One region of the Pseudomonas sp. RL_15y_Pfl2_60 genome, then DNA from elsewhere that is predicted to be linked to it. Evidence: predicted binding sites of a transcription regulator. Region 1 holds the regulator's gene; each other region holds the start of a gene.
What was found. The regulator FliA, encoded in region 1, starts transcription of late flagellar genes. The targets are predictions, from matches to a motif close to CTAAAGTTTNNNNNNNNNNNGCCGNTAA.
Positions count from the first base shown of each region.

Region 2: motA (flagellar motor stator protein MotA) is a predicted target of FliA. The motif match lies at 3,380-3,407, and genes of this name have one in related genera.
Region 3: AACY26_RS16175 (methyl-accepting chemotaxis protein) is a predicted target of FliA. The motif match lies at 4,244-4,271, and genes of this name have one in related genera.

Region 1 is NZ_CAXAOE010000002.1:790,427-796,982, forward strand. It holds gene AACY26_RS08800 (chemotaxis protein CheA) at 1-2,072, opposite strand, end outside; gene AACY26_RS08805 (protein phosphatase CheZ) at 2,085-2,873, opposite strand; gene AACY26_RS08810 (chemotaxis response regulator CheY) at 2,893-3,267, opposite strand; gene fliA (RNA polymerase sigma factor FliA) at 3,397-4,143, opposite strand; gene fleN (flagellar synthesis regulator FleN) at 4,140-4,970, opposite strand; gene flhF (flagellar biosynthesis protein FlhF) at 5,084-6,385, opposite strand; gene flhA (flagellar biosynthesis protein FlhA) at 6,441-6,556, opposite strand, start outside.
Region 2 is NZ_CAXAOE010000006.1:196,661-203,216, reverse strand. It holds gene asd (archaetidylserine decarboxylase) at 1-768, opposite strand, end outside; gene AACY26_RS17355 (rhodanese-like domain-containing protein) at 852-1,667, opposite strand; gene AACY26_RS17350 (HDOD domain-containing protein) at 1,828-3,345, opposite strand; gene motA (flagellar motor stator protein MotA) at 3,562-4,413, shown strand; gene motB (flagellar motor protein MotB) at 4,424-5,449, shown strand; gene rsgA (small ribosomal subunit biogenesis GTPase RsgA) at 5,554-6,556, opposite strand, start outside.
Region 3 is NZ_CAXAOE010000005.1:437,757-444,312, reverse strand. It holds gene AACY26_RS16195 (hypothetical protein) at 1-95, shown strand, start outside; gene AACY26_RS16190 (hypothetical protein) at 569-889, shown strand; gene AACY26_RS16185 (tyrosine-protein phosphatase) at 1,098-3,011, shown strand; gene AACY26_RS16180 (AraC family transcriptional regulator) at 3,073-4,005, opposite strand; gene AACY26_RS16175 (methyl-accepting chemotaxis protein) at 4,325-6,007, shown strand; gene AACY26_RS16170 (mechanosensitive ion channel family protein) at 6,117-6,556, opposite strand, start outside.

The sequences.
Region 1 (6,556 bases):
TCCTGCCCCACCAACTGATCGACGACAAAGCCAATGCGCTGGCTGCCGACAGTCAAAATCACCACATGACCTTCATGCTGTTCCTCATGCGCTGCGCCTTTTACCAGCCAACGCTTGAGGTAGAACAATGGCAAAGCCTTCTCTCGCACCACGACCACTTCCTGGCCATCAACAATGTTGGTGCGCGACAAGTCGAGGTGGAAAATTTCGTTAACGTTGACCAGCGGGAAAGCAAACGCCTGGTCAGCCAGCATCACCATCAAGGTCGGCATGATGGCCAGGGTCAATGGCACTTTAATCACGATCTTCGAGCCTTGGCCCTTGACCGAGAACACGTTGACCGTACCGTTGAGCTGAGAGATCTTGGTCTTCACCACATCCATGCCGACACCCCGACCGGACACGTCGGATATCTCGGTTTTGGTCGAGAAGCCGGGCGCGAAGATCAGGTTGTAGCATTCAAATTCGTTGAGACGATCTGCTGCGTCTTTTTCCAACAACCCCTTCTCGACGGCCTTGGCACGCAATACGTCGGCATCCATGCCCTTGCCGTCGTCGGTGATCATCAACAGGATATGATCGCCTTCTTGCTCGGCCGACAACACCACCTTGCCGCCGCGCGACTTGCCTGCCGCTTCACGTTCAGCGGGCGACTCAATGCCGTGGTCAACCGCATTGCGCACCAAGTGCACCAGCGGATCGGCCAGGGCCTCGACCAGGTTTTTATCCAGGTCGGTTTCTTCGCCAATCAGCTCCAGGCTGATCTCTTTTTTCAGGTTACGGGCCAGGTCACGAACCAGGCGTGGAAAGCGGCCAAATACCTTCTTGATTGGCTGCATGCGGGTTTTCATCACTGCGGTCTGCAAATCTGCAGTGACCACATCAAGATTCGATACCGCCTTGCCCATGGCTTCATCGTTGCTGCTTGCACCCAAGCGAACCAGGCGATTACGCACCAGTACCAACTCACCAACCATGTTCATGATTTCATCAAGGCGCGCGGTATCAACCCGAACCGTGGTTTCAGCTTCGCTGGCTGGAGCCGCTTTTTCAGGAGCTGGTGCAGGTGCCGAGGCTTTGGCCGGTGCGGCTTTGGCGACAGCCGCAGCGACCTGGACAGGTTGCACATCAGAACCGGCAACGTTGGCCACCGGCTCGCTAAACTTGCCCTTGCCGTGCAACTCGTCAAGCAAGGCTTCAAATTCGTCGTCGCTGATTTCATCACCGGCAACCGCTGGCGCAGAAGCGCTTTCAACCGGCACTGAAGCAGCCGCAGGCTCAACCGCCTTGGGCGCTACAAACTGGCCTTTGCCATGCAACTGATCGAGCAAGGCTTCAAACTCATCATCGCTGATCTCGTCACTGGTCGATTCGCCAGCCGGAGCTTCAGGAGCTGCCTCAACTTTGGCTGGGCTAGCTGAAACCTCGCCCGCGGCGAACTGGCCCTTGCCGTGCAATTGATCAAGTAGCGACTCAAACTCATCGTCAGTGATTTCATCACTGGCCGCCGGGGCATCGACCTGTTGCGGAGTTTCGCCAAGGGCGTCGAGCAACTGTTCAAATTCGCTGTCGGTAATATCGTTGGAAGTTGCGGCAGTCGATGCTGCGGCAGTCGACACTGAGGCAGTCGGTGCAATGACCGGTTCGGCAACTGGCGCTGGGCTAGCGGCACCTGCTGCAGGCGTTGGCTCAGCCAACTGGGCCAACGCGGCCAATAGCTCCGGGGTCGCGGCAGTGGGCGTGACACCTTCACGTACTTCACTGAACATGCCATTGACGGCGTCCAGCGCTTCAAGCACGACGTCCATCAACTCCGAATCGACCCGGCGCTCACCTTTGCGCAATATATCGAAGACGTTTTCCGCAATATGGCAGCACTCCACCAGCTCATTAAGCTGGAGAAAACCGGCACCGCCTTTAACTGTGTGAAATCCCCGAAAAATCGCATTGAGCAGATTCATATCATCCGGGCGGCTCTCAAGCTCAACCAACTGCTCGGACAATTGTTCGAGTATCTCGCCGGCCTCTACCAGGAAGTCCTGGAGAATTTCTTCATCGGCGCCGAAGCTCATATGGACGTGCTCCTAAAATCCCAGACTGGACAACAGATCATCGACGTCATCCTGACTTGCAGCGACGTCATCAAGCTTATCGGCATGAATCTGCGGACCTTCACCCTGAGATGGATTTTTTTCTTGTTGTTTTTCTGCACGCAATGCTTCCTGGTCATGTTCGATGCCTGCATAGCGATCAACCTGAGTGGCCATGAGCATCAACTTGAGCAGATTGCTTTCAACTTCAGTGACCAGCTGGGTGACGCGCTTTATCACCTGGCCAGTCAAGTCTTGGTAGTCTTGCGCCAAGAGGATGTCGTTCAAGTGCCCTGACAACTTGCCACTGTCTCGTTCGCTGTTGACCAGGAACAACTCGACCCGCTTGGCCAGCTCACGAAAATCCTCGGCGCCCATCTCGCGGCGCATGAAACGCCCCCAATCGGCACTCAGGCTTTGCGCTTCGGTTCGGATATCATTAACCAGCGGCGCGCTTTGCTCGACCAGATCCATGGTGCGATTGGCCGCATCTTCGGTCATCGTCACCACGTAATTGAGGCGTTCGGTTGCGTCGGTAATCTGCGAGACTTCAGTCGCATGCGGTAGGCGCGGGTCAAGCTGGAAGTTGACTATTGCGCTGTGCAACTCGCGCGTCAGCTTGCCGACTTCGTGATAAAGACCACGGTCGCGCACTTTGTTCAGTTCATTGATAACCTGGACCGCATCACCAAAATTGCCGCGTTCAAGGCTTTCGAGCAATTGGTGGGCATTACTTTTCAGGGTCGATTCAAAGTCACCCACTTGGGAATCATCGTGTTCCATAACAACCTCAGCGCAGACATCAGCCGTTTACACGCTCAAATATCTTTTCTATTTTTTCTTTAAGCACTTGAGCAGTGAAGGGCTTCACCACGTAGCCATTCACACCGGCTTGCGCAGCCTCGATGATCTGGTCACGTTTGGCTTCAGCGGTCACCATAAGTACTGGCAGTTGTTTCAACCGTTCATCCGCACGCACTGCGCGCAACAACTCGATACCGGTCATTCCCGGCATGTTCCAGTCAGTCACCAGAAAATCGAAACTGCCGCTTTGCAGCATTGGCAGTGCGGTTGTGCCGTCATCGGCTTCAGCAGTGTTGGTAAACCCCAGGTCACGCAGGAGGTTTTTAATAATGCGGCGCATCGTTGAAAAGTCATCAACGATGAGGATTTTCATGTTCTTGTCCAAGTCGACCTCCGTACCTTCCCCAGTGCATTCAGCAGCCTGAATGCACCCTATAATCGTGAAACCGGCCTGGCTAGGCACATGCGTGCCTCGCTATACAAGGTTTTCAGTATCCAACTATTATCCGGCTCGCCACTCACCCAGGCGCGCGCGCAAACGTGCGGCGCATTGGCTGTGCAATTGACTTACCCGAGACTCACTCACGCCCAGCACTTCACCGATTTCCTTGAGGTTGAGTTCTTCGTCGTAATACAACGAAAGAACCAATTGCTCGCGCTCTGGCAAGTTGCCAATTGCATCGGCAAGTGCTTTTTGAAAGCGCTCTTCCTCAAACTCGCGTGAAGGCCCTGACTGACCGTTACTTACATCTTCATGCAGGCCGCTATTTTCTCCGTCCTCAAGCAGGTCGTCAAAACTGAATAGGCGGCTGCCCAAAGTGTCGCCAAGAATGCCGTAGTAATCTTCGAGACTCAATTGGAGTTCGGCCGCAACTTCGTGATCTTTAGCGTCACGACCTGTTTTTGCTTCAATTAATCGAATTGCATCACTGACCATGCGGCTATTGCGATGCACCGAACGCGGTGCCCAATCACCTTTGCGCACTTCATCGAGCATTGAGCCGCGGATACGAATACCGGCAAAAGTCTCAAAACTTGCACCTTTGGAGCCGTCGTATTTTTTTGAAGCTTCAAGCAAGCCGATCATCCCGGCTTGAATCAAATCATCGACCTGGACATTCGCGGGCAAGCGCGCCAAAAGGTGATAGGCAATCCGCTTGACCAGTGGCGCATACCGTTCAATCAGCTGATGTTGCAAGTCTTTACCTTGCGCTTTGCTATACATTCGAAGTCCAGACGCCGCTGTCATGCCGGCGTGTCAGTAGCAGGTTGTTGCACCAGACGCTCGACAAAAAACTCCAGATGCCCGCGCGGATTGGCAGGTAAAGGCCAGGTGCAGACCTTCTGGGCTATTGCTCGAAACGCCATGGAGCATTTTGAACGTGGAAATGCTTCAAAAACTGCACGTTGCTTCTGCACGGCTTTGCGTACCGACTCGTCATAAGGAACGGTGCCGACGTATTGCAGTGCAACATCGAGGAAACGGTCTGTGACCTTGCTCAGTTTAGCGAACAGGTTTCGCCCCTCTTGCGGGGTGTGCGCCATATTGGCCAGCACCCGGAAGCGATTCATGCCGTAATCGCGATTGAGCAGTTTGATCAGGGCGTAGGCATCGGTGATTGACGTTGGCTCATCACAAACCACCACCAGCACTTCTTGCGCCGCGCGAACGAAGCTGACAACCGAGTCGCCGATTCCGGCAGCGGTGTCGACAATCAACACGTCGATATTTTCACTGATGTCGCTAAACGCCTGGATCAAACCGGCATGCTGCATGGGTGATAACTGGACCATGCTTTGCGTGCCTGACGCAGCAGGCACAATGCGAATACCGCATGGCCCCTGGATAACCACGTCGCGCATGTCGCATTCGCCACTGATGACATCTGCCAGCGTACGCTTCGGTGTAAGCCCCAGCAGTACATCGATGTTCGCCAGCCCCAAGTCAGCATCCATCAGCATTACGCGCTTGCCTTCCTCGGCCAGCGCCATTGCCAGGTTGACGGATACGTTGGTTTTACCGACGCCGCCCTTACCACCAGTAACTGCAATTACTTGCACTGGGTGCATAGCCATTTAATTACGCTCCTTGTTCACGTTGGTCAGAAGCATCTTGTCCATTGAGCTTCGACTAAGATGAACACAACAAGCTTGCATGCAAGCTGTATCAAAGATCATGTGGTGACGCATCAACTCGCCTGTTTTGCCGGTTGCTGGTAAAGGCCCGCAAAGACTTCAGCCATGGTGTCTTCACAGGGTTCCTCTTGAGCTTGAAGGCCAACTGCGCGGCTGACCAACTGATGGCTGCGCGGCAGCTGTAAATCATCAGGAATGCGGGGGCCATCAGTCACGTAGGCAACTGGCAGGCGCTGACTCATCGCCAACCCCAGAACCTCACCCATACTTGCTGCTTCATCCAGTTTAGTCAGAATACAACCCATAAGCCCACAGCGCTTGTAACTATGATAAGCCGATTTCAGTACCTGATTCTGACTGGTCGCGGCCATTACCAGGTAGTTTTTCGCATTAATCGAGCGGCTCGACAAGGCTTCAAGCTGCATCCGCAGCGCCGGGTCATTTGCCGGCAAGCCTGCAGTATCAATCAAAACCACGCGTTTGCGCATCAAGGGCGTGATGACCTGGGTCAGCGATTGGCTGGGATCAACCAGAGTCACCGGCACATTAAGGATGCGGCCCAGGGTTTTCAACTGTTCCTGAGCGCCGATGCGATAGCTATCCAGGCTGACCAACGCAATATTCTGTGCGCCAAACTTCAGCACGTAGCGTGCGGCCAGCTTGGCAATGGTCGTGGTCTTGCCCATGCCTGCTGGCCCGACCAAGGCTATAACACCGCCCTGTTCAAGAGGCTCTTGCTTGGGGATCTGAATGGCGTGAGCCATATGCGCCAACAACATGCGCCAGGCCTGGCGAGGCTCGGCAATCTCGCTGACGCGCTCCAGCAAGGGCCGGGCGACGTCTGCCGGCAAGCCCATGCGCTGCAGGCGACGCCATAGATTGGCTTGTTGAGGCCGACGGGTTTGCATCTGGCCCCAGGCGATAGAACCGAGCTGGACTTCGATCAGCTCACGCAGACCAGACAACTCTGAACGCATGGCATCGATAGTGTTTTGATCAACCGCCGCAGCCGCCGCTTTGGAAGACGCACGCACGGCAGCATCCAGCGGGCTTTCAACCTGCGCCGACAACTCAGCAAATAGCTGCAAATCCTTGGCCACCTCAGGCTCAACGCGCAGGCTCAATTCAGCATGGGCCGCAGCAATTTTCGACTGTGTTTTGCGCAACTCGGTTTCCAGGGCAGGATTCGGTTGGCGCACCGGGGCCGCAGGAACCTGGTAATCCAGCGCAGCGGTCAACTCGACACCGCCTGCAACGCGGCGATTACCGATGATCGACGCATCAGCGCCCAGTTCTTCACGAACCAGCTTCATGGCTTGACGCATATCGGCAGCAAAAAAGCGTTTAACCTGCATACCTGTGACCTCGGTTTTGCGGCGGCTGGACAACATCTGTGCGATTCAGCACCGCTTAATTCTGACCCACCGTCGCAACGATGGTGACCTGCTTGTTATCGGGTATTTCCTGGTAAGCCAACACATGGGCATTGGCTACCGCCATTCGCGCAAAGCGCGAGAGCATCGCCC
Region 2 (6,556 bases), on a different contig from region 1:
GGCAGTCGAGCCCAGTTTGAAGCGACCCATTTCAGCGCCTTTTTCAAGATGGATGGGTGCCCGTGCAGCTTCATCGTAGGCAAAGGTTTTCAGCTCACGCTTCGGTGGCGTAACCAGGCCAGCCCAGACGGTTTCGACCGAGGCGACGATCATTGCACCAACCAATACCACGGCCATTGGGCCGCGTTCGGTATCAAACAGGCAAACCACACGTTCGTTGCGGGCGAACAGTTCTGGCACATTTTCAGCTGTGGTCTGGTTGACCGAGAACAGGCGGCCCGGTACATAAACCATCTGCTTGAGTGTGCCAGTCAGGGGCATGTGCACGCGATGATAGTCTTTAGGCGACAGGTAAACCGTTGCGAACTCGCCGCCCATGAAAGGGCTCGCCAGTTGGGTATCGCCGCCCAGCAGTTCCACTACGCTGAAACTGTGCCCCTTGGCCTGGAATATCCGACCGTGCTCGATTTTACCGAGCTGGCTGATGGCACCGTCTGCCGGGCAGAGCACAGCCTCACTGCTGGCGTCGAGCGGACGGGCATCGTTTTTCAGTGCGCGGGTGAAGAATGCGTTGAAATGCTCGAAAGCCGTTGGGTCTTCGACCTGTGCCTGGCTCATGTCGACGTTGTAACGCTTGATGAACCAGTTGATCAGGCGGTTTTTGAACCAGGCTGTACGGCACTCAGCAGCGCAGCCAATCAGCCGCGACAATAAATGATGCGGCAGCAAATATTGGCTGATGATGAACAGGCGTTGTTTCATTGCAATTCCTTAGGGACGTTCTTGATTGTGCAGTGCCGCGATGCTGCAAGCACTGCACAGACTAATCTAATGTGCGTATACGTGATGGCTCAGCATTCTACCGGGGTATCGGGGTGGTTGCCCCATTCGCCCCAGGAGCCGGCATAGGCTTTGACATTGGGGTAGCCCAGGGCTTTTGCGGCCAAGTAGGTAAAGCCCGAGCGATGGTGCGTCTGGCAATGGGTAATCACTTCTTTGTCGGGCGTGATACCGAGTTTGTGTAGTACCTCGGCCATGTCTCGACGAATGCGCAGCGAGCGAGCCGGGTCCATGCCTGCGGTCCATTCAAAGTTGATAGCTCCAGGAATATGCCCGCCTTTGGCTGCCAGCACTTTCTCGCCACTGTATTCGCTCGGCCCGCGCGCATCCCAAATCGCCAAGTCGCTGGCGCCGAGGCGGCTTTGCAGGTATTCGCGGCTGGCGATTGGGCTCTCATCAAGCGTCAGTTCAACCTTGGTGTCGTGCAGCGCCGGTTGGACGAGGCTGACTTCACGGCTTTCTGCGAGCCAGGCAAGCAAGCCGCCATCAAGGTAGTGATAGTTGCTGTGTCCAATGACGTCGAGCAACCAGATAAAACGTCCGGCCCAGCCACCGCCCTCATCGTCATACACCACATAAACGGCGTTAGGATTATGCCCCAGTTCGCTAAACATCTGCTCCAGGCTTTCCTGATCAGGCAGCAGGCCGGGCGCTGGCGGCAGGCCCAGTTGCGTTTGCTTGGGATCGACAAAGTAGGCACCAGGAATATGCCCGGATGCGTAACGCGCTGCACTGGTGAGATCGACCAGTATCAGTTCAGGTGCGTCAAGGCGGCTGGCCAGCTCGGCAGGCTCAATAACCAGTGGGAGTTCAGCGAAGGCGGACATGCCGGACCTCAGTTATAGGTTGCTGATGGGGTAATGGGCGCCATTGTAACGGAAAGGCTGGATAAGCTTCGAACAACAAGTATTCGAGAGGTTTCTGCCGCTGCGCTGTTGCGGTCTGAGCAGGCGTCAAGCCTGAGTGCTCGGCATCTTTGCGGCCCGCTTAACGTCGGCGATTGGCGAAGTTACTGATTGCGCGCTCAATGCATTGGCTGGTCTTGGCGAAGAGTTGCAGGCGGCTCTCATCAAGCGCAGCACCGCCGCAATCACTGATCGCGATCATCACCACACGGCCATTGGCGCCCAGTGACCTGAGCAACAAATGTTCGCCAGCAAATAGCTCCTTGAGCGCGCCGGGCAGGCGGGCCGAGAACTGCGCCATATTTTCAGGGGTCAGACGAAGCTGGCCGGGTTTGCTCAGCAGGGTGCGGATCACCTGGCTATGTTGCGGATCAAGACTCAGACCGTTGGCTGTTTGATTGAGGCCAATGGGGTGTTGCGCGACCAGCTTGCCTTGTGTGCGATCAGCCAAAAGCAGCAAGACGCGCTGCATGCCGCTGGCGTGCAGCGCGCGGCTGGCGCAGGAGGTAAGTTGCAGGACATTGTTAAACGCACTCGGCTCGCTGAGCAGTTGCTGGCAGAGTTGGCGCCAGTCGTCCTTGTCGATAGCACTGGCCGGTGGCGGCTTGGCTGATTGCAGGTGGCTGACGTGCCAAGGCCAAAGCATTGCTTGAGCTGGGTGCCAAAGGTCGGTGGTCACCAGTTTGCGCGCACTGATAGCGGCTTGTTGGTGAACCCACTGTTGCAGGTCTGCAACCGGAGCTTGCAAGTACAAACCGGTAAGTTGCTGCCAGCGCAGGCTGTGTGGGCCATCCCAGGCGTGGTGTGCTGAAAGTGCCAGGCCGTTGGCCAGGAGAATGCAGTTGGCGGGTTGGCCAAGCCAGCGTTGCAGATCGGGGTCCGCATCCAGGCATTGCTGTTGGTGCAATGGGTGTTCGTTGTCGCGAGCAATCAACAGGGCTTTGGCCAGAAACCGCCGGTCATTGAGCAGCAGCCGGTAGCTGTAGCAAATCCATTCAGGCAGCTTCCAGCGTTCGGCCAGGGCCAGGCAAAGCTGGAGCAGGGGCACGCCCAGCATATCGATTTCGACTTTTTGCGCGGGCTCGGCCTCAACCAGCACGCGTTGCTCCCAGGTGCTGAGCAATTCTGGATAGGCCGATATCAGTGCCCAGGCCGGGGCCAGAAATAACAGGCTTCCCCAGTGAATCTCCTGCCACAGCCGAGCCAGACGGCTAGAAAACAGGCCGCTTGCTTGCTGGGAGGCGTGCTGGCTAATCAATTGGATTTGGCGCAATGCGAGCGGGATTTCTTCACGCCTCAAGGCCGGTAGGCGCTCAAGCAGGGTTTGCGTGCGCTGCAGTCCAAGCCTGTTGAGTGCGTTTTCGAGGCTTTCAGACGGCTCGCCCAGGCTGTTTTCCGAGGTATTGGCTTCGCGCAGGACGCTAATTGCCAAGGCTGGGCTGCTTTGAATCAATTCAGCTATTTCGCGCAAAGAACGGCGGCTGTCAGTCAGCGCTGCCAGAACTTTTTGTCGGCTTTCAATCTGTACCGGCAGCGGCTGTTTTTCTAACAGCTCCAGCCATGCATTCAATGTGCGCGGTCTAGCAATTTGATTAGGCATTGGGTGGGCCAAACTGGCTTTTATTATTTACTGACTATAGTCTCGCGCAATTCTTCCGATATAGAGAAGAGCTGTTTTAATTATTCCGAGTAACAGGCTTGAAAAACCAGTCGCGCCAGCGAACGCTGTCGTGCTCATGGAGCCTGCTACCTTGTTTGTTCATCGTGGGTTGGTTTTCGGTCGTTCCCTTACTTCAGGTCAGATAAGTTTTAAATTATGGCAAAAATCATCGGCATCATAGTGGTGTTCGCCAGCGTCTTGGGTGGTTTCATCATGTCTGGCGGCCATGTCATGGCATTGGTGCATCCTTTCGAGGTGCTGATTATCGGGGGCGCGGCTTTGGGGGCATTCCTCCAGGCGAACCCTGGCAGCACCTTTATGCAGGTGTTCAAGAAGTCGTTGAAAATGTTCAGCTCGCGCTTCACGCACGCCTATTACCTGGATGTGCTGAAACTGATCTACGAAATTCTTAACAAAAGCCGGCGCGAAGGCATGATGGCCATTGAGGCCGATGTTGAAGACCCAGCGGCAAGCCCGATATTCAGCAAGTACCCGGCGATCCTCAAGGATGAGCGGATGACGGCGTACATCTGTGATTACCTGCGCATCATGTCGTCCGGCAATATGGCGCCGCACGAGCTTGAGGGTTTGTTCGACATGGAAATCGCCAGCCTCAAAGAAGAGCTTGAGCATCCCAGCCATGCTGTTGCGAAGATTGCCGACGGCTTGCCGGCAATGGGTATCGTCGCTGCTGTATTGGGGATCGTGATTACCATGTCAGTTCTGGCCGAAGCCAATAACGCCGAGATCGGTGAAAAGGTCGGTACTGCATTGGCGGGTACCTTCATGGGTATCCTGGCTTCGTACGGCTTTTTTGGCCCGCTGGCCAGTTCTCTTGACCATGACGCCAAGGAGGAGGTCAACGTCTATGAGGCGATCAAGGCGGGTTTGGTCGCGTCTGCTTCCGGCATGCCGCCATCACTGGCTGTCGAGTTCGCCCGTAAAGTCTTGTACCCGGCGCACCGCCCAAGCTTTATCGAGCTTGAACAGGCCATGCGTGGGAATTAAAGGCTGAGTCATGGAGAATAATCAGCCAATCATTGTAAAACGCGTCAAGAAAGTCGTTGGCGGCGGGCATGGTGGTGCCTGGAAAATTGCCTTTGCCGACTTCGCAATCGCGATGATGGCGTTCTTTATGGTCATGTGGCTGATGTCGTCGGCCACGCCTGAACAGAAAAAGCTGATCTCCGGCTACTTTCAAGACCCGATTGGCTTCACTGAAAGTGCCAGTCCTTATGTGATTGATCTGGGTGGTTCGCCAACCCCTTCGCCTGACCGCACATTGAATCCTGAGATGCAGCCCCAGGAGTCGGAAAGTGCTACCGATGTGCAGCCTGAGGACGCCGACTCCACTTCGGTTGACCCGCAAAAGGCTGAAAGCATTGCCGAGCAGATGGAGCGTGAACGGCTGGAACTGTTGCTGCAGGAGTTGCAAAATAAGGTCAACGAAGACCCGCAATTGCGTAATTTCAAGGATCAGATCCTCTTTGAAATCACCCAGGATGGCTTGCGTATCCAGATCATGGATGCCGAGAATCGGCCCATGTTCGCCATCGGCAGCGCACGTCTGCAACCCTACTTCGAAGATATCCTGCTAGCGCTGACCGACACCATCAACGCGGTGCCGAACAAAATCAGTGTCAGCGGCCATACCGACGCCAAGCCCTTTGCTGGTACTGGTGGCTTTGGTAACTGGGAATTGTCGGCCAATCGCGCCAACGCGGCGCGCCGAGTGCTGGTCGAGGGCGGGTATGACCCGGATAAGGTAGCGCGGGTGGTGGGTTACGCCTCTTCAGCGCTGTTTGATCGTGAAGACCCGTTCAATCCAGTCAACCGACGCATCGATATCGTGGTGTTGACCAAGCGGGCGCAGCGCGCCATTGATGGCGCGCAGGGCACCGGGGACGCTAACCAGCCTGATGCTTCAGCCACACCTGATGCCGAGAGCCCTGCGCCCCAGGATATTTTGCCCTCTGAGGAAATCAAGCAGCGTCTGAATATCTTTGAAGACGGAACGCTCAAGGTCGACAAGCCCGAGCTTTAGCAGTGACAGACAAACAAAAGCCGCGAGTTTTCGCGGCTTTTGTTTGTCTGGTGAGTGATGCATGAGCATTCTGATCCGGCATCACCGGGCGCAGGCCCTGTTCTTTAATACTCGTCTTCAGGCAGGCTCGCCAGAATATGCCGGTAGCTGGCCATGCGTTGCGGCTGGATACGGCCTTCTTCAAGCGCCTTGAGTAACGCGCAGCCTGGCTCTCGGTCATGCTTGCAGTCACGAAAGCGGCAGTGGCCGAGCAGTTCGTGGAACTCGATAAACCCAGCTTCAACGTCGTCACGGCTGACATGGACCAAGCCAAACTCGCGAATTCCGGGGGAGTCGATCAATTCGCCACCGCCCGGGAAGTGGAACAGGCGCGCCGTGGTTGTGGTGTGAGTGCCTTTGCCGGTCAACTCGGACAGCGGGCCGACGCGGGTTTCAACTTCAGGCAGCAAGCTGTTGACCAGCGATGACTTGCCAACGCCGGACTGGCCGACGAACACGCTGACATGGCCGTCAAGCTGCTGCATAAGTTGCTCCATGCCGTCACCCTGATGAGCCGAGACCTCAAGTAGCGGATAACCCAGCTGGCGATAGACCGCGAGCATTGCATTGAGTGCAACCGCGTTTTGTTCGTCAATCAAGTCAGCCTTGTTGAGCAATAGCAGCGGGCGGATGCCAGCGTGCTCGGCGGCGACCAAGTAGCGGTCGATCAGGTTGGCATGGGGTTCTGGCAGGGGGGCAAAAACAATGACGATCAAATCAACATTGGCCGCCACCGGTTTTAGCTGGCCGCGGGTGTCTGGACGGCACAGCTCAGTGTTGCGCGCAAGTTGCGCAACAATAACGCCAATGCCCTGGTTGCCTGGACGCCAGACCACACGATCACCGGTGACCATGGTCGGCAGGTTGGCGCGCAGGTGGCAGCGAAAGACCTGGCCGGCCATTTCTCCTTCGAGCGCTTCGACTTCGACCTGAACGCCGAAATGAGCGATGACCAACCCGGTTTGCTCTGGGCCAAGGTCGCCGCCTTCCAGCGTTTGCAGTGCTTGTGATTCGCGCTTGGCGGCGCGGGCAGCACGCTCGCCCTGGATTTTTTCGATGCGCCAGTTT
Region 3 (6,556 bases), on a different contig from region 1:
TTGGCGTGATTGGCATCGGATTCGCCTGCACCAATCTCATCCCCTACTCGTTTCTGCACGAAACCATAACCAATTGGGTACAGAGCAAGGGATAGCGCTAGACCTGCCAACTCTACTTATGAGTACACTCACGGTACAGTACCCAGCTTGAACAAGCTTCTCAAAACTACGCTATATTCCAGTAACTACGGGCCCTACAGCTATGCCAAGCTACGTTCACCTACGAACGCTTTCTCTAGGCATATCAGCTCGCCCAGCAACTCATAATCCTTTGGTCCACGGTTCGAGTCCGTGTGGGCCCACCAACACCAAAGCCGCGCACTGCGCGGCTTTTTTCTGCCCGAACATTGTGGCAAGACCATGACTTACTGGCTGATCTAAAGAACTTCAACTATCAAACACACACTCTCAAATCATTTTGAATACTCAACCAACACCCCACGCCCGACAAATCACCATCCATTGACCCAACGCAAGCCTCGTAGCTCTTACGTTGTGATTTCCAAGGACAGGGACGGTAGTTGCTAGGTAAAATCGCCGGCTTTGTTAAAAAGCTGGAGATCTACACTTGGCTATTCACTACTCGCCAACCCCTGATGCCGTTGCGTGCGGTCGTACTGGTGCAAGCCTTAGCAGCACTGAGGAAAAGGCGCAGGTTTCATGCAAGCTTTGCTTGCGCAGTATCGAGAAAGAAGCCGCGCCAACCGTTGTCAATCGCTCACCGAGCCTTGCCGAGTTGCGCGCTGCGGCCAAAGCCGCGAAGGCTGCGCCTGTAGCTGCAACGCCTAAAACCAGCCAGAGTGTGCGCAGTGCATGGCGTCAGAAACTTGAGCAAATGCCGGGACGCAACCGTTTGCCACGCGGCGCCGCCAAACAGGCATTCGTCTAGGCAGCAAATCAGGGGGCAGATTTATTAGCGCGGCACATGAGGCTCGTGAAATGAATCTGTCCTCGCCTGCCCACGCTGCCAAACAGACAGTTTGCGCAGCAAAAGGACAGATCGCGCAGCCATTTTGCGCAAAACAATTTCTGTAACATGAGTTAACAACTGAGTACCGATAGTAGCCGGGCAAGCCAATGCCTTAGGAGGCTACTCAGTGTTTCACCGTATTCTGTTTTCCCTGTCCGTTCTTAGTTTGTCCATTTCCGCCGCACAGGCTGCCAGCACAACCCCTCTCAATACACCGAGACTGGCAAGCGCTGACAACTTCCGCGATGTCGCTGGCAATAACACGCCTTACACCACAAGCAACAATGGCGTGATGCGCGGCGGCGTGTTTTACCGGTCAAACCAACTTACGGTTTCGCCGGCTGATCTTGCGACCCTTAACACCCTGAACATCAGCAATGTTTTCGACCTGCGCACGCCCGGTGAAATTGCAACGGCGCCGGACCTCCTGCCTGAAGGCGCCAGCTACACCAACTTCAATGTCACTGGCCAGGCCTTTACCGATATCAACTTCAGCTCGGCGGCCGATAGCATTGCGATGATGGAAGCGGGTGAGCGCGAGTTCGTCACCAACCCCAATGTGCGCTCAGAGTTTGGCAAGCTGATGCGCGCACTAGCCAGCAGCGAGGACGCAGCGATATTCCACTGCACGGCGGGTAAGGATCGCACCGGTTGGACAGCAGCAGTTCTGCAAAGCCTGGCCGGGGTTGATGAGGAAACGGTGATGGCCGATTACCTTTCAACCAACGCCTACACAGCTGAACGTGTCGCTGCGACCTTGGATCAATTGAACGCTATTTCTCCGGAGATGGCAGCCGCCTATGAGCCACTTTTGGGTGTACAGGCCAGCTTCCTGCAAGCGGGCCTGGACCAGGTCATAAGCAGTTATGGCAGCATGGATAACTACCTCAAGGAAGGCCTTGGTCTGGATCAGGAAACCATTTATGTGCTGCGCGGCAAGATGGTTCGCTACGCCACGCTACCGGGTCAGGAACACTTCAGCGGCAACGCTGCTGCAGGTGCAGCCCTGCTCAATAACCTGCAAGACACCCGCCTTGCAGGCACCTACAGCGCCTATAACTTCTATCTGCAGTCGGCTATTGATGCTGGCAGCCTGGGCGGGCTGGAATCTCAAGTGGGCGGCCAGGTACATGCCGATGCCAGCGCCTACTTGCTCCGGCAGGCCTCGCTGATAGACGATGCCTTGAGCCCTTATGCTGCGGGTAACAACCTCAAGGCTGGTGAATCTTCGCTGTGGATGACGGGCCTCGCCGGTTACCTGGGCACCGACGGTTCTCATGGCACCGCCAGCAGTAACGAACACACCAAGGGTGCGGTGGTCGGTGGTGTTCACCGCTTCAACGAGCGCACCAGCGCCAACCTCGCATTTGGCTACAACAAGGGCACCATCGGCAGTGCCAGTAGCGATGCAAAGACCGACTCAACCTTTATCAGCGCGGGCAGTCGCTATGCCTTCGACAGCCTCGAAAGTGGCGCCTATCTGGACGTCCAACTCGATGCAGGCTACATCGACTACAGCAGCAAGCGCGACCTCAGTGGCGGCCTCGGGACGGCGAAGGGCGACACCCATGGCAGCTTCTATGGTGCCAAGGGCAGCCTGGGTTACCGCATGACACAGGGTTCCATGATCATTGAGCCGGAAATTGGCTTGCGCACCAGCCATGTACAGCTCGACGGTTTCAAGGAAAAAGGCAGCGAACTTGCGCTGGACGTCGACAGCACCGACCAGAGCCTGAACAGCGTGGTTGCCGGGGTGAAGCTTGGCTTCGAGTCGCGCTTGGTTGCTGATTGGCGCGTGACGCCCGGCTTGCAACTGGGCTATGAGCACATGCTCAATGATCCGAAGGTTAAAAGCTCGGCCAGCGTATTAGGCTTGGGCATTGATCAGGATTCGGCCTTCGATTCAGACAACATGATCAAAGCCGGGATGAACATCAGCGCATCGCACCAGGCGCTGACCCTGGGTGCCGATTTCAATGTGCTGTCTGGCGGTGACAGCAGTGGCCTGAGCGGCCAGATCAACGCCAGCATTGCCTTCTAAATTCTGAATGGCTAACTCGCCGCATGCCCTGCCTCGAATAAAGGCAGAGTGTGCGGCGAAGTTAACGCCTACGCACACCGTTCTTCACGTCCAGCGGGCTTTGCCCAAAGGCATTCTGAAAATACTGACTAAAGCGCCCCACGTTGGTAAACCCCAGACCCAGGGCAATCTCGGCGATTGAGCGGGTCGGGTCCTGGATAATAGCGCTGTGGGCACGCTCCAGACGTACTTGCCTTTGGTAGGCCGCAATTGAGGTGCCCATAAAACGGCGAAAGCCATCTTGCAGGGCGCGCAGGCTGACATTGGTCAGCTCAGCCAGTTGAGTGCCGCTGACTGACGCGTGCGGGTGCTCCTGAATAAACTCAACAGCCAACTTCACATGACGCGGTGCAATAAGCGGCCCCTTGCGTTGCAGCCAGTCAGTGTAATTGTGTGGCCAGCTCTCCAGCACCGCATCCACCAGCATCTCTTGAATACGCATCGGCATCAGGGAACTGGAGTTAATCAAGACTTCGGCATCGGCGCCGGTGGCAAACTGCAGCAATGACCTGACGCCCGCAAACGCGGGCTGGCTCAAATCCACCATCGGCTGGAACCTGACACTGTTCAGGATGGGTTTGCCCAAGAGCGTTGAAAGCCGTTCGGCAAATAAGCCCCGGCGAATGGAAAAGCCATATTGTTCATGGCTGTCGATAAAGCGTGTTGAGCGCAGGTCGGCTTTGTCCATGGCGATGCCAACACTGGGCACACCGAGCAAGTCGCTTGCCTGGTTGAACATGATCTTGCCCGCAATAGGCAGCACAAAGGTTATTTCATCATTGATCGGCGGCAACTCGATCGTGAAGTTTCCGCGATAAATCATGTGGCGAAAACTGACCCCTTCATAGCGGCCATAGACGCCAGCGATATTAATGCGCTTGTCCAGGCGGGGTAAGTTGGCATAGACAGTGCCAAACATCATTGAGGACAGCTGCATAAAATCATCAGCGTTCATGTCATCAGACCTGATCACCACTTTCCCGCGAGTAGCTCCGGCCGTCATAGTAATTCCAACTTGATCATCGCGTCCGACAAGGAAAACCAGCCGTGGCGCCGAGGCCCACAGCTATTGGCCTGCCAACTTATGTCGGTAAGGTTACAAACGAATGACACATTTTGAAATAAAGCCAGCAACAAGGATCCGACTGAAACTTGCTGGATGATGACGATTCATCCCCGCGCAGCAATTCACACTCAATCTTTCGGCTAGTCGACCGATAAGGTATTCGACGCGCTAGTAATCTGCCCTTTGGCGCTGTACGAGGATTAACCGAATGCTGCTTAAACTGAAAACCAAAGTGGTGCTGCTGGCACTGATACCTGTACTACTGTTCGCCTTGGTCATCAGCGGCGCCGCCGCGTGGGTGTTGCAGAGCCTGGCCACCCAGGAACTCAAAGAAACGCGCGAGCGCCTGCTGCAGGAAAGCCGCAATGAGTTGCAGAATTACTCGCAAATCGCACTGGGCTCGGTGCAGGCGCTGTACGACAACGCAGCGCCAGGCGATATGGCCAGCCGCGAGCAAGCCATCGCCATTCTGTCGAAGATCAAGTACGGCAAAGACGGCTACTTCTTCGGCCATGACTCCAATGTGGTTCGCCTGTTCCGCGGCGACAGCCCGGTGGATGTCGGCAAGAACTTGAGCGACCGTCGCGATTCCAACGGCGTGTACATCAACCGCGAGTTGGTACGAGTCGCCAAGGACAACACCTACTACGTAAATTACAGCTCGCCATTGCCGACTGACGACTCGGTAATGGTGCCGAAAATGGCTTACAGCTATTACCTGCCAAAGTGGGACATGGCCCTGGGCACGGCGATCAATCTGGACGGTGTCGAGGCGCAAATAGCCAAGGTGCAAGTTGCGATTGACCAACGCATCAGCACCATCATCAGCAGCATTGTGGTGGTCGCCATTATATTGCTGGTGGTGTTCGGTATTGCCGGCGTGGTGCTGAGCAACACCTTCCTGCGCCCTCTACAGCAGATCAAGAACAACCTCGATGACATCGCCGCCGGTGAAGGTGACTTGACCCGTCGCCTGCCCATCAATGGCGACGACGAGCTTGGCCAACTGGCGGGCTCGTTCAACCGTTTTATCGAGAAGATTCACGGCATGGTCAGCCAGATGGTCGATGTGACCAGCCAGTTGACCGAGCTGGTCGGCCAGGTATCGGCACAAGCCCAGCGTTCGGAAGATGCCATGGAGCGCCAGCGCCACGAGACCGATCAGGTTGCCACCGCAATCAACGAAATGTCGGCAGCGGCGCAAGAGGTTGCGCAAAGTGCCCAAGGTGCAGCAGAGGCCGCGCAAAAGACCGACACCGAAGGCCAGGCCGCGAAGAAGGTGGTCGACGGCAGTATCGAGCGTATCCACACCCTGGTGCAGGACATTCGCGACAGCGGCTTGTCGCTGGATACCTTGCAAAAGGACGTGACCTCGATTGTCAGCGTGCTTGATGTGATCCGCTCAATTGCTGAACAGACCAACCTGCTCGCCCTTAACGCTGCTATCGAAGCCGCGCGTGCCGGTGAAGCGGGTCGCGGCTTTGCCGTGGTTGCCGATGAAGTCCGGGCGCTTGCCAGCCGTACGCAACAGAGCACCCAAGAAATTCAAGGCATGATCGATCGTTTGCAGAAAGGCACGCAGGACGCCGTCACGTCGATGCAACGCTCCAGTGACGCTGGCGATGTAACCCGCGAGCAAGCCAACCATGCGGGCACCTCGCTGGATGCCATTGCACAGCTGATCGGCACCATCAATGCGATGAACGCGCAGATCGCCAGCGCAGCCGAGGAGCAGACCGCAGTGGCCGAAGAGATCAACCGCAGCGTGCACAAGATTGCAGTGGCGGTGGACAACGTGGCAGATGAAACCCAACAAGGCGCTCAAACTGCGCGCCACTTGTCAGGATTGGGTGACCGCTTGGGCTCGCTGGCGCGCCAGTTCCGTATCTGAGAATCCAAACCGGGTACTCGCCTTAGCAGCAAGGCAGCACAACAATGGCGACAGATTAATCTCTGTCGCCATTTTTATTGCGCGCAGCTTTTGCCACCTGCACCGCGCTTTATTTATCCGAGGCAGCGCTTGGTGCCTGAGCTGGAGCCGCATACCAGTTTTCACGGGGCACCAGCTTGGCATCTTGCGGATCACTTAAGTAATGCGGAGACATGATTGCCACACCGTACTCATTGAATACATCTTGAATATGGGCATGCAGCACACTGAGCAATTGCGCACGCGGGCGTGGCTCGCTGGGGATGGCCTGCGCGACCAAACGATACTCTGGATAGAAGTCTGAAAGCGCAGTCTGGAACACTTGCGGCGCTGGCGCCTGAACGATGCCATCGGTGCGCTTGGCTGCTTCAAGCAGCATGGCTTCGACCTGGCGCCAGGGCGTGTCATAACCGATGGTGACCACAGTATCGACCACGTAGCCCGTGCCATCGACAGTGCGTGAATAGTTCTTGGTCACGCCGCTGGTGATCATCGCGTTGGGAATTGTCA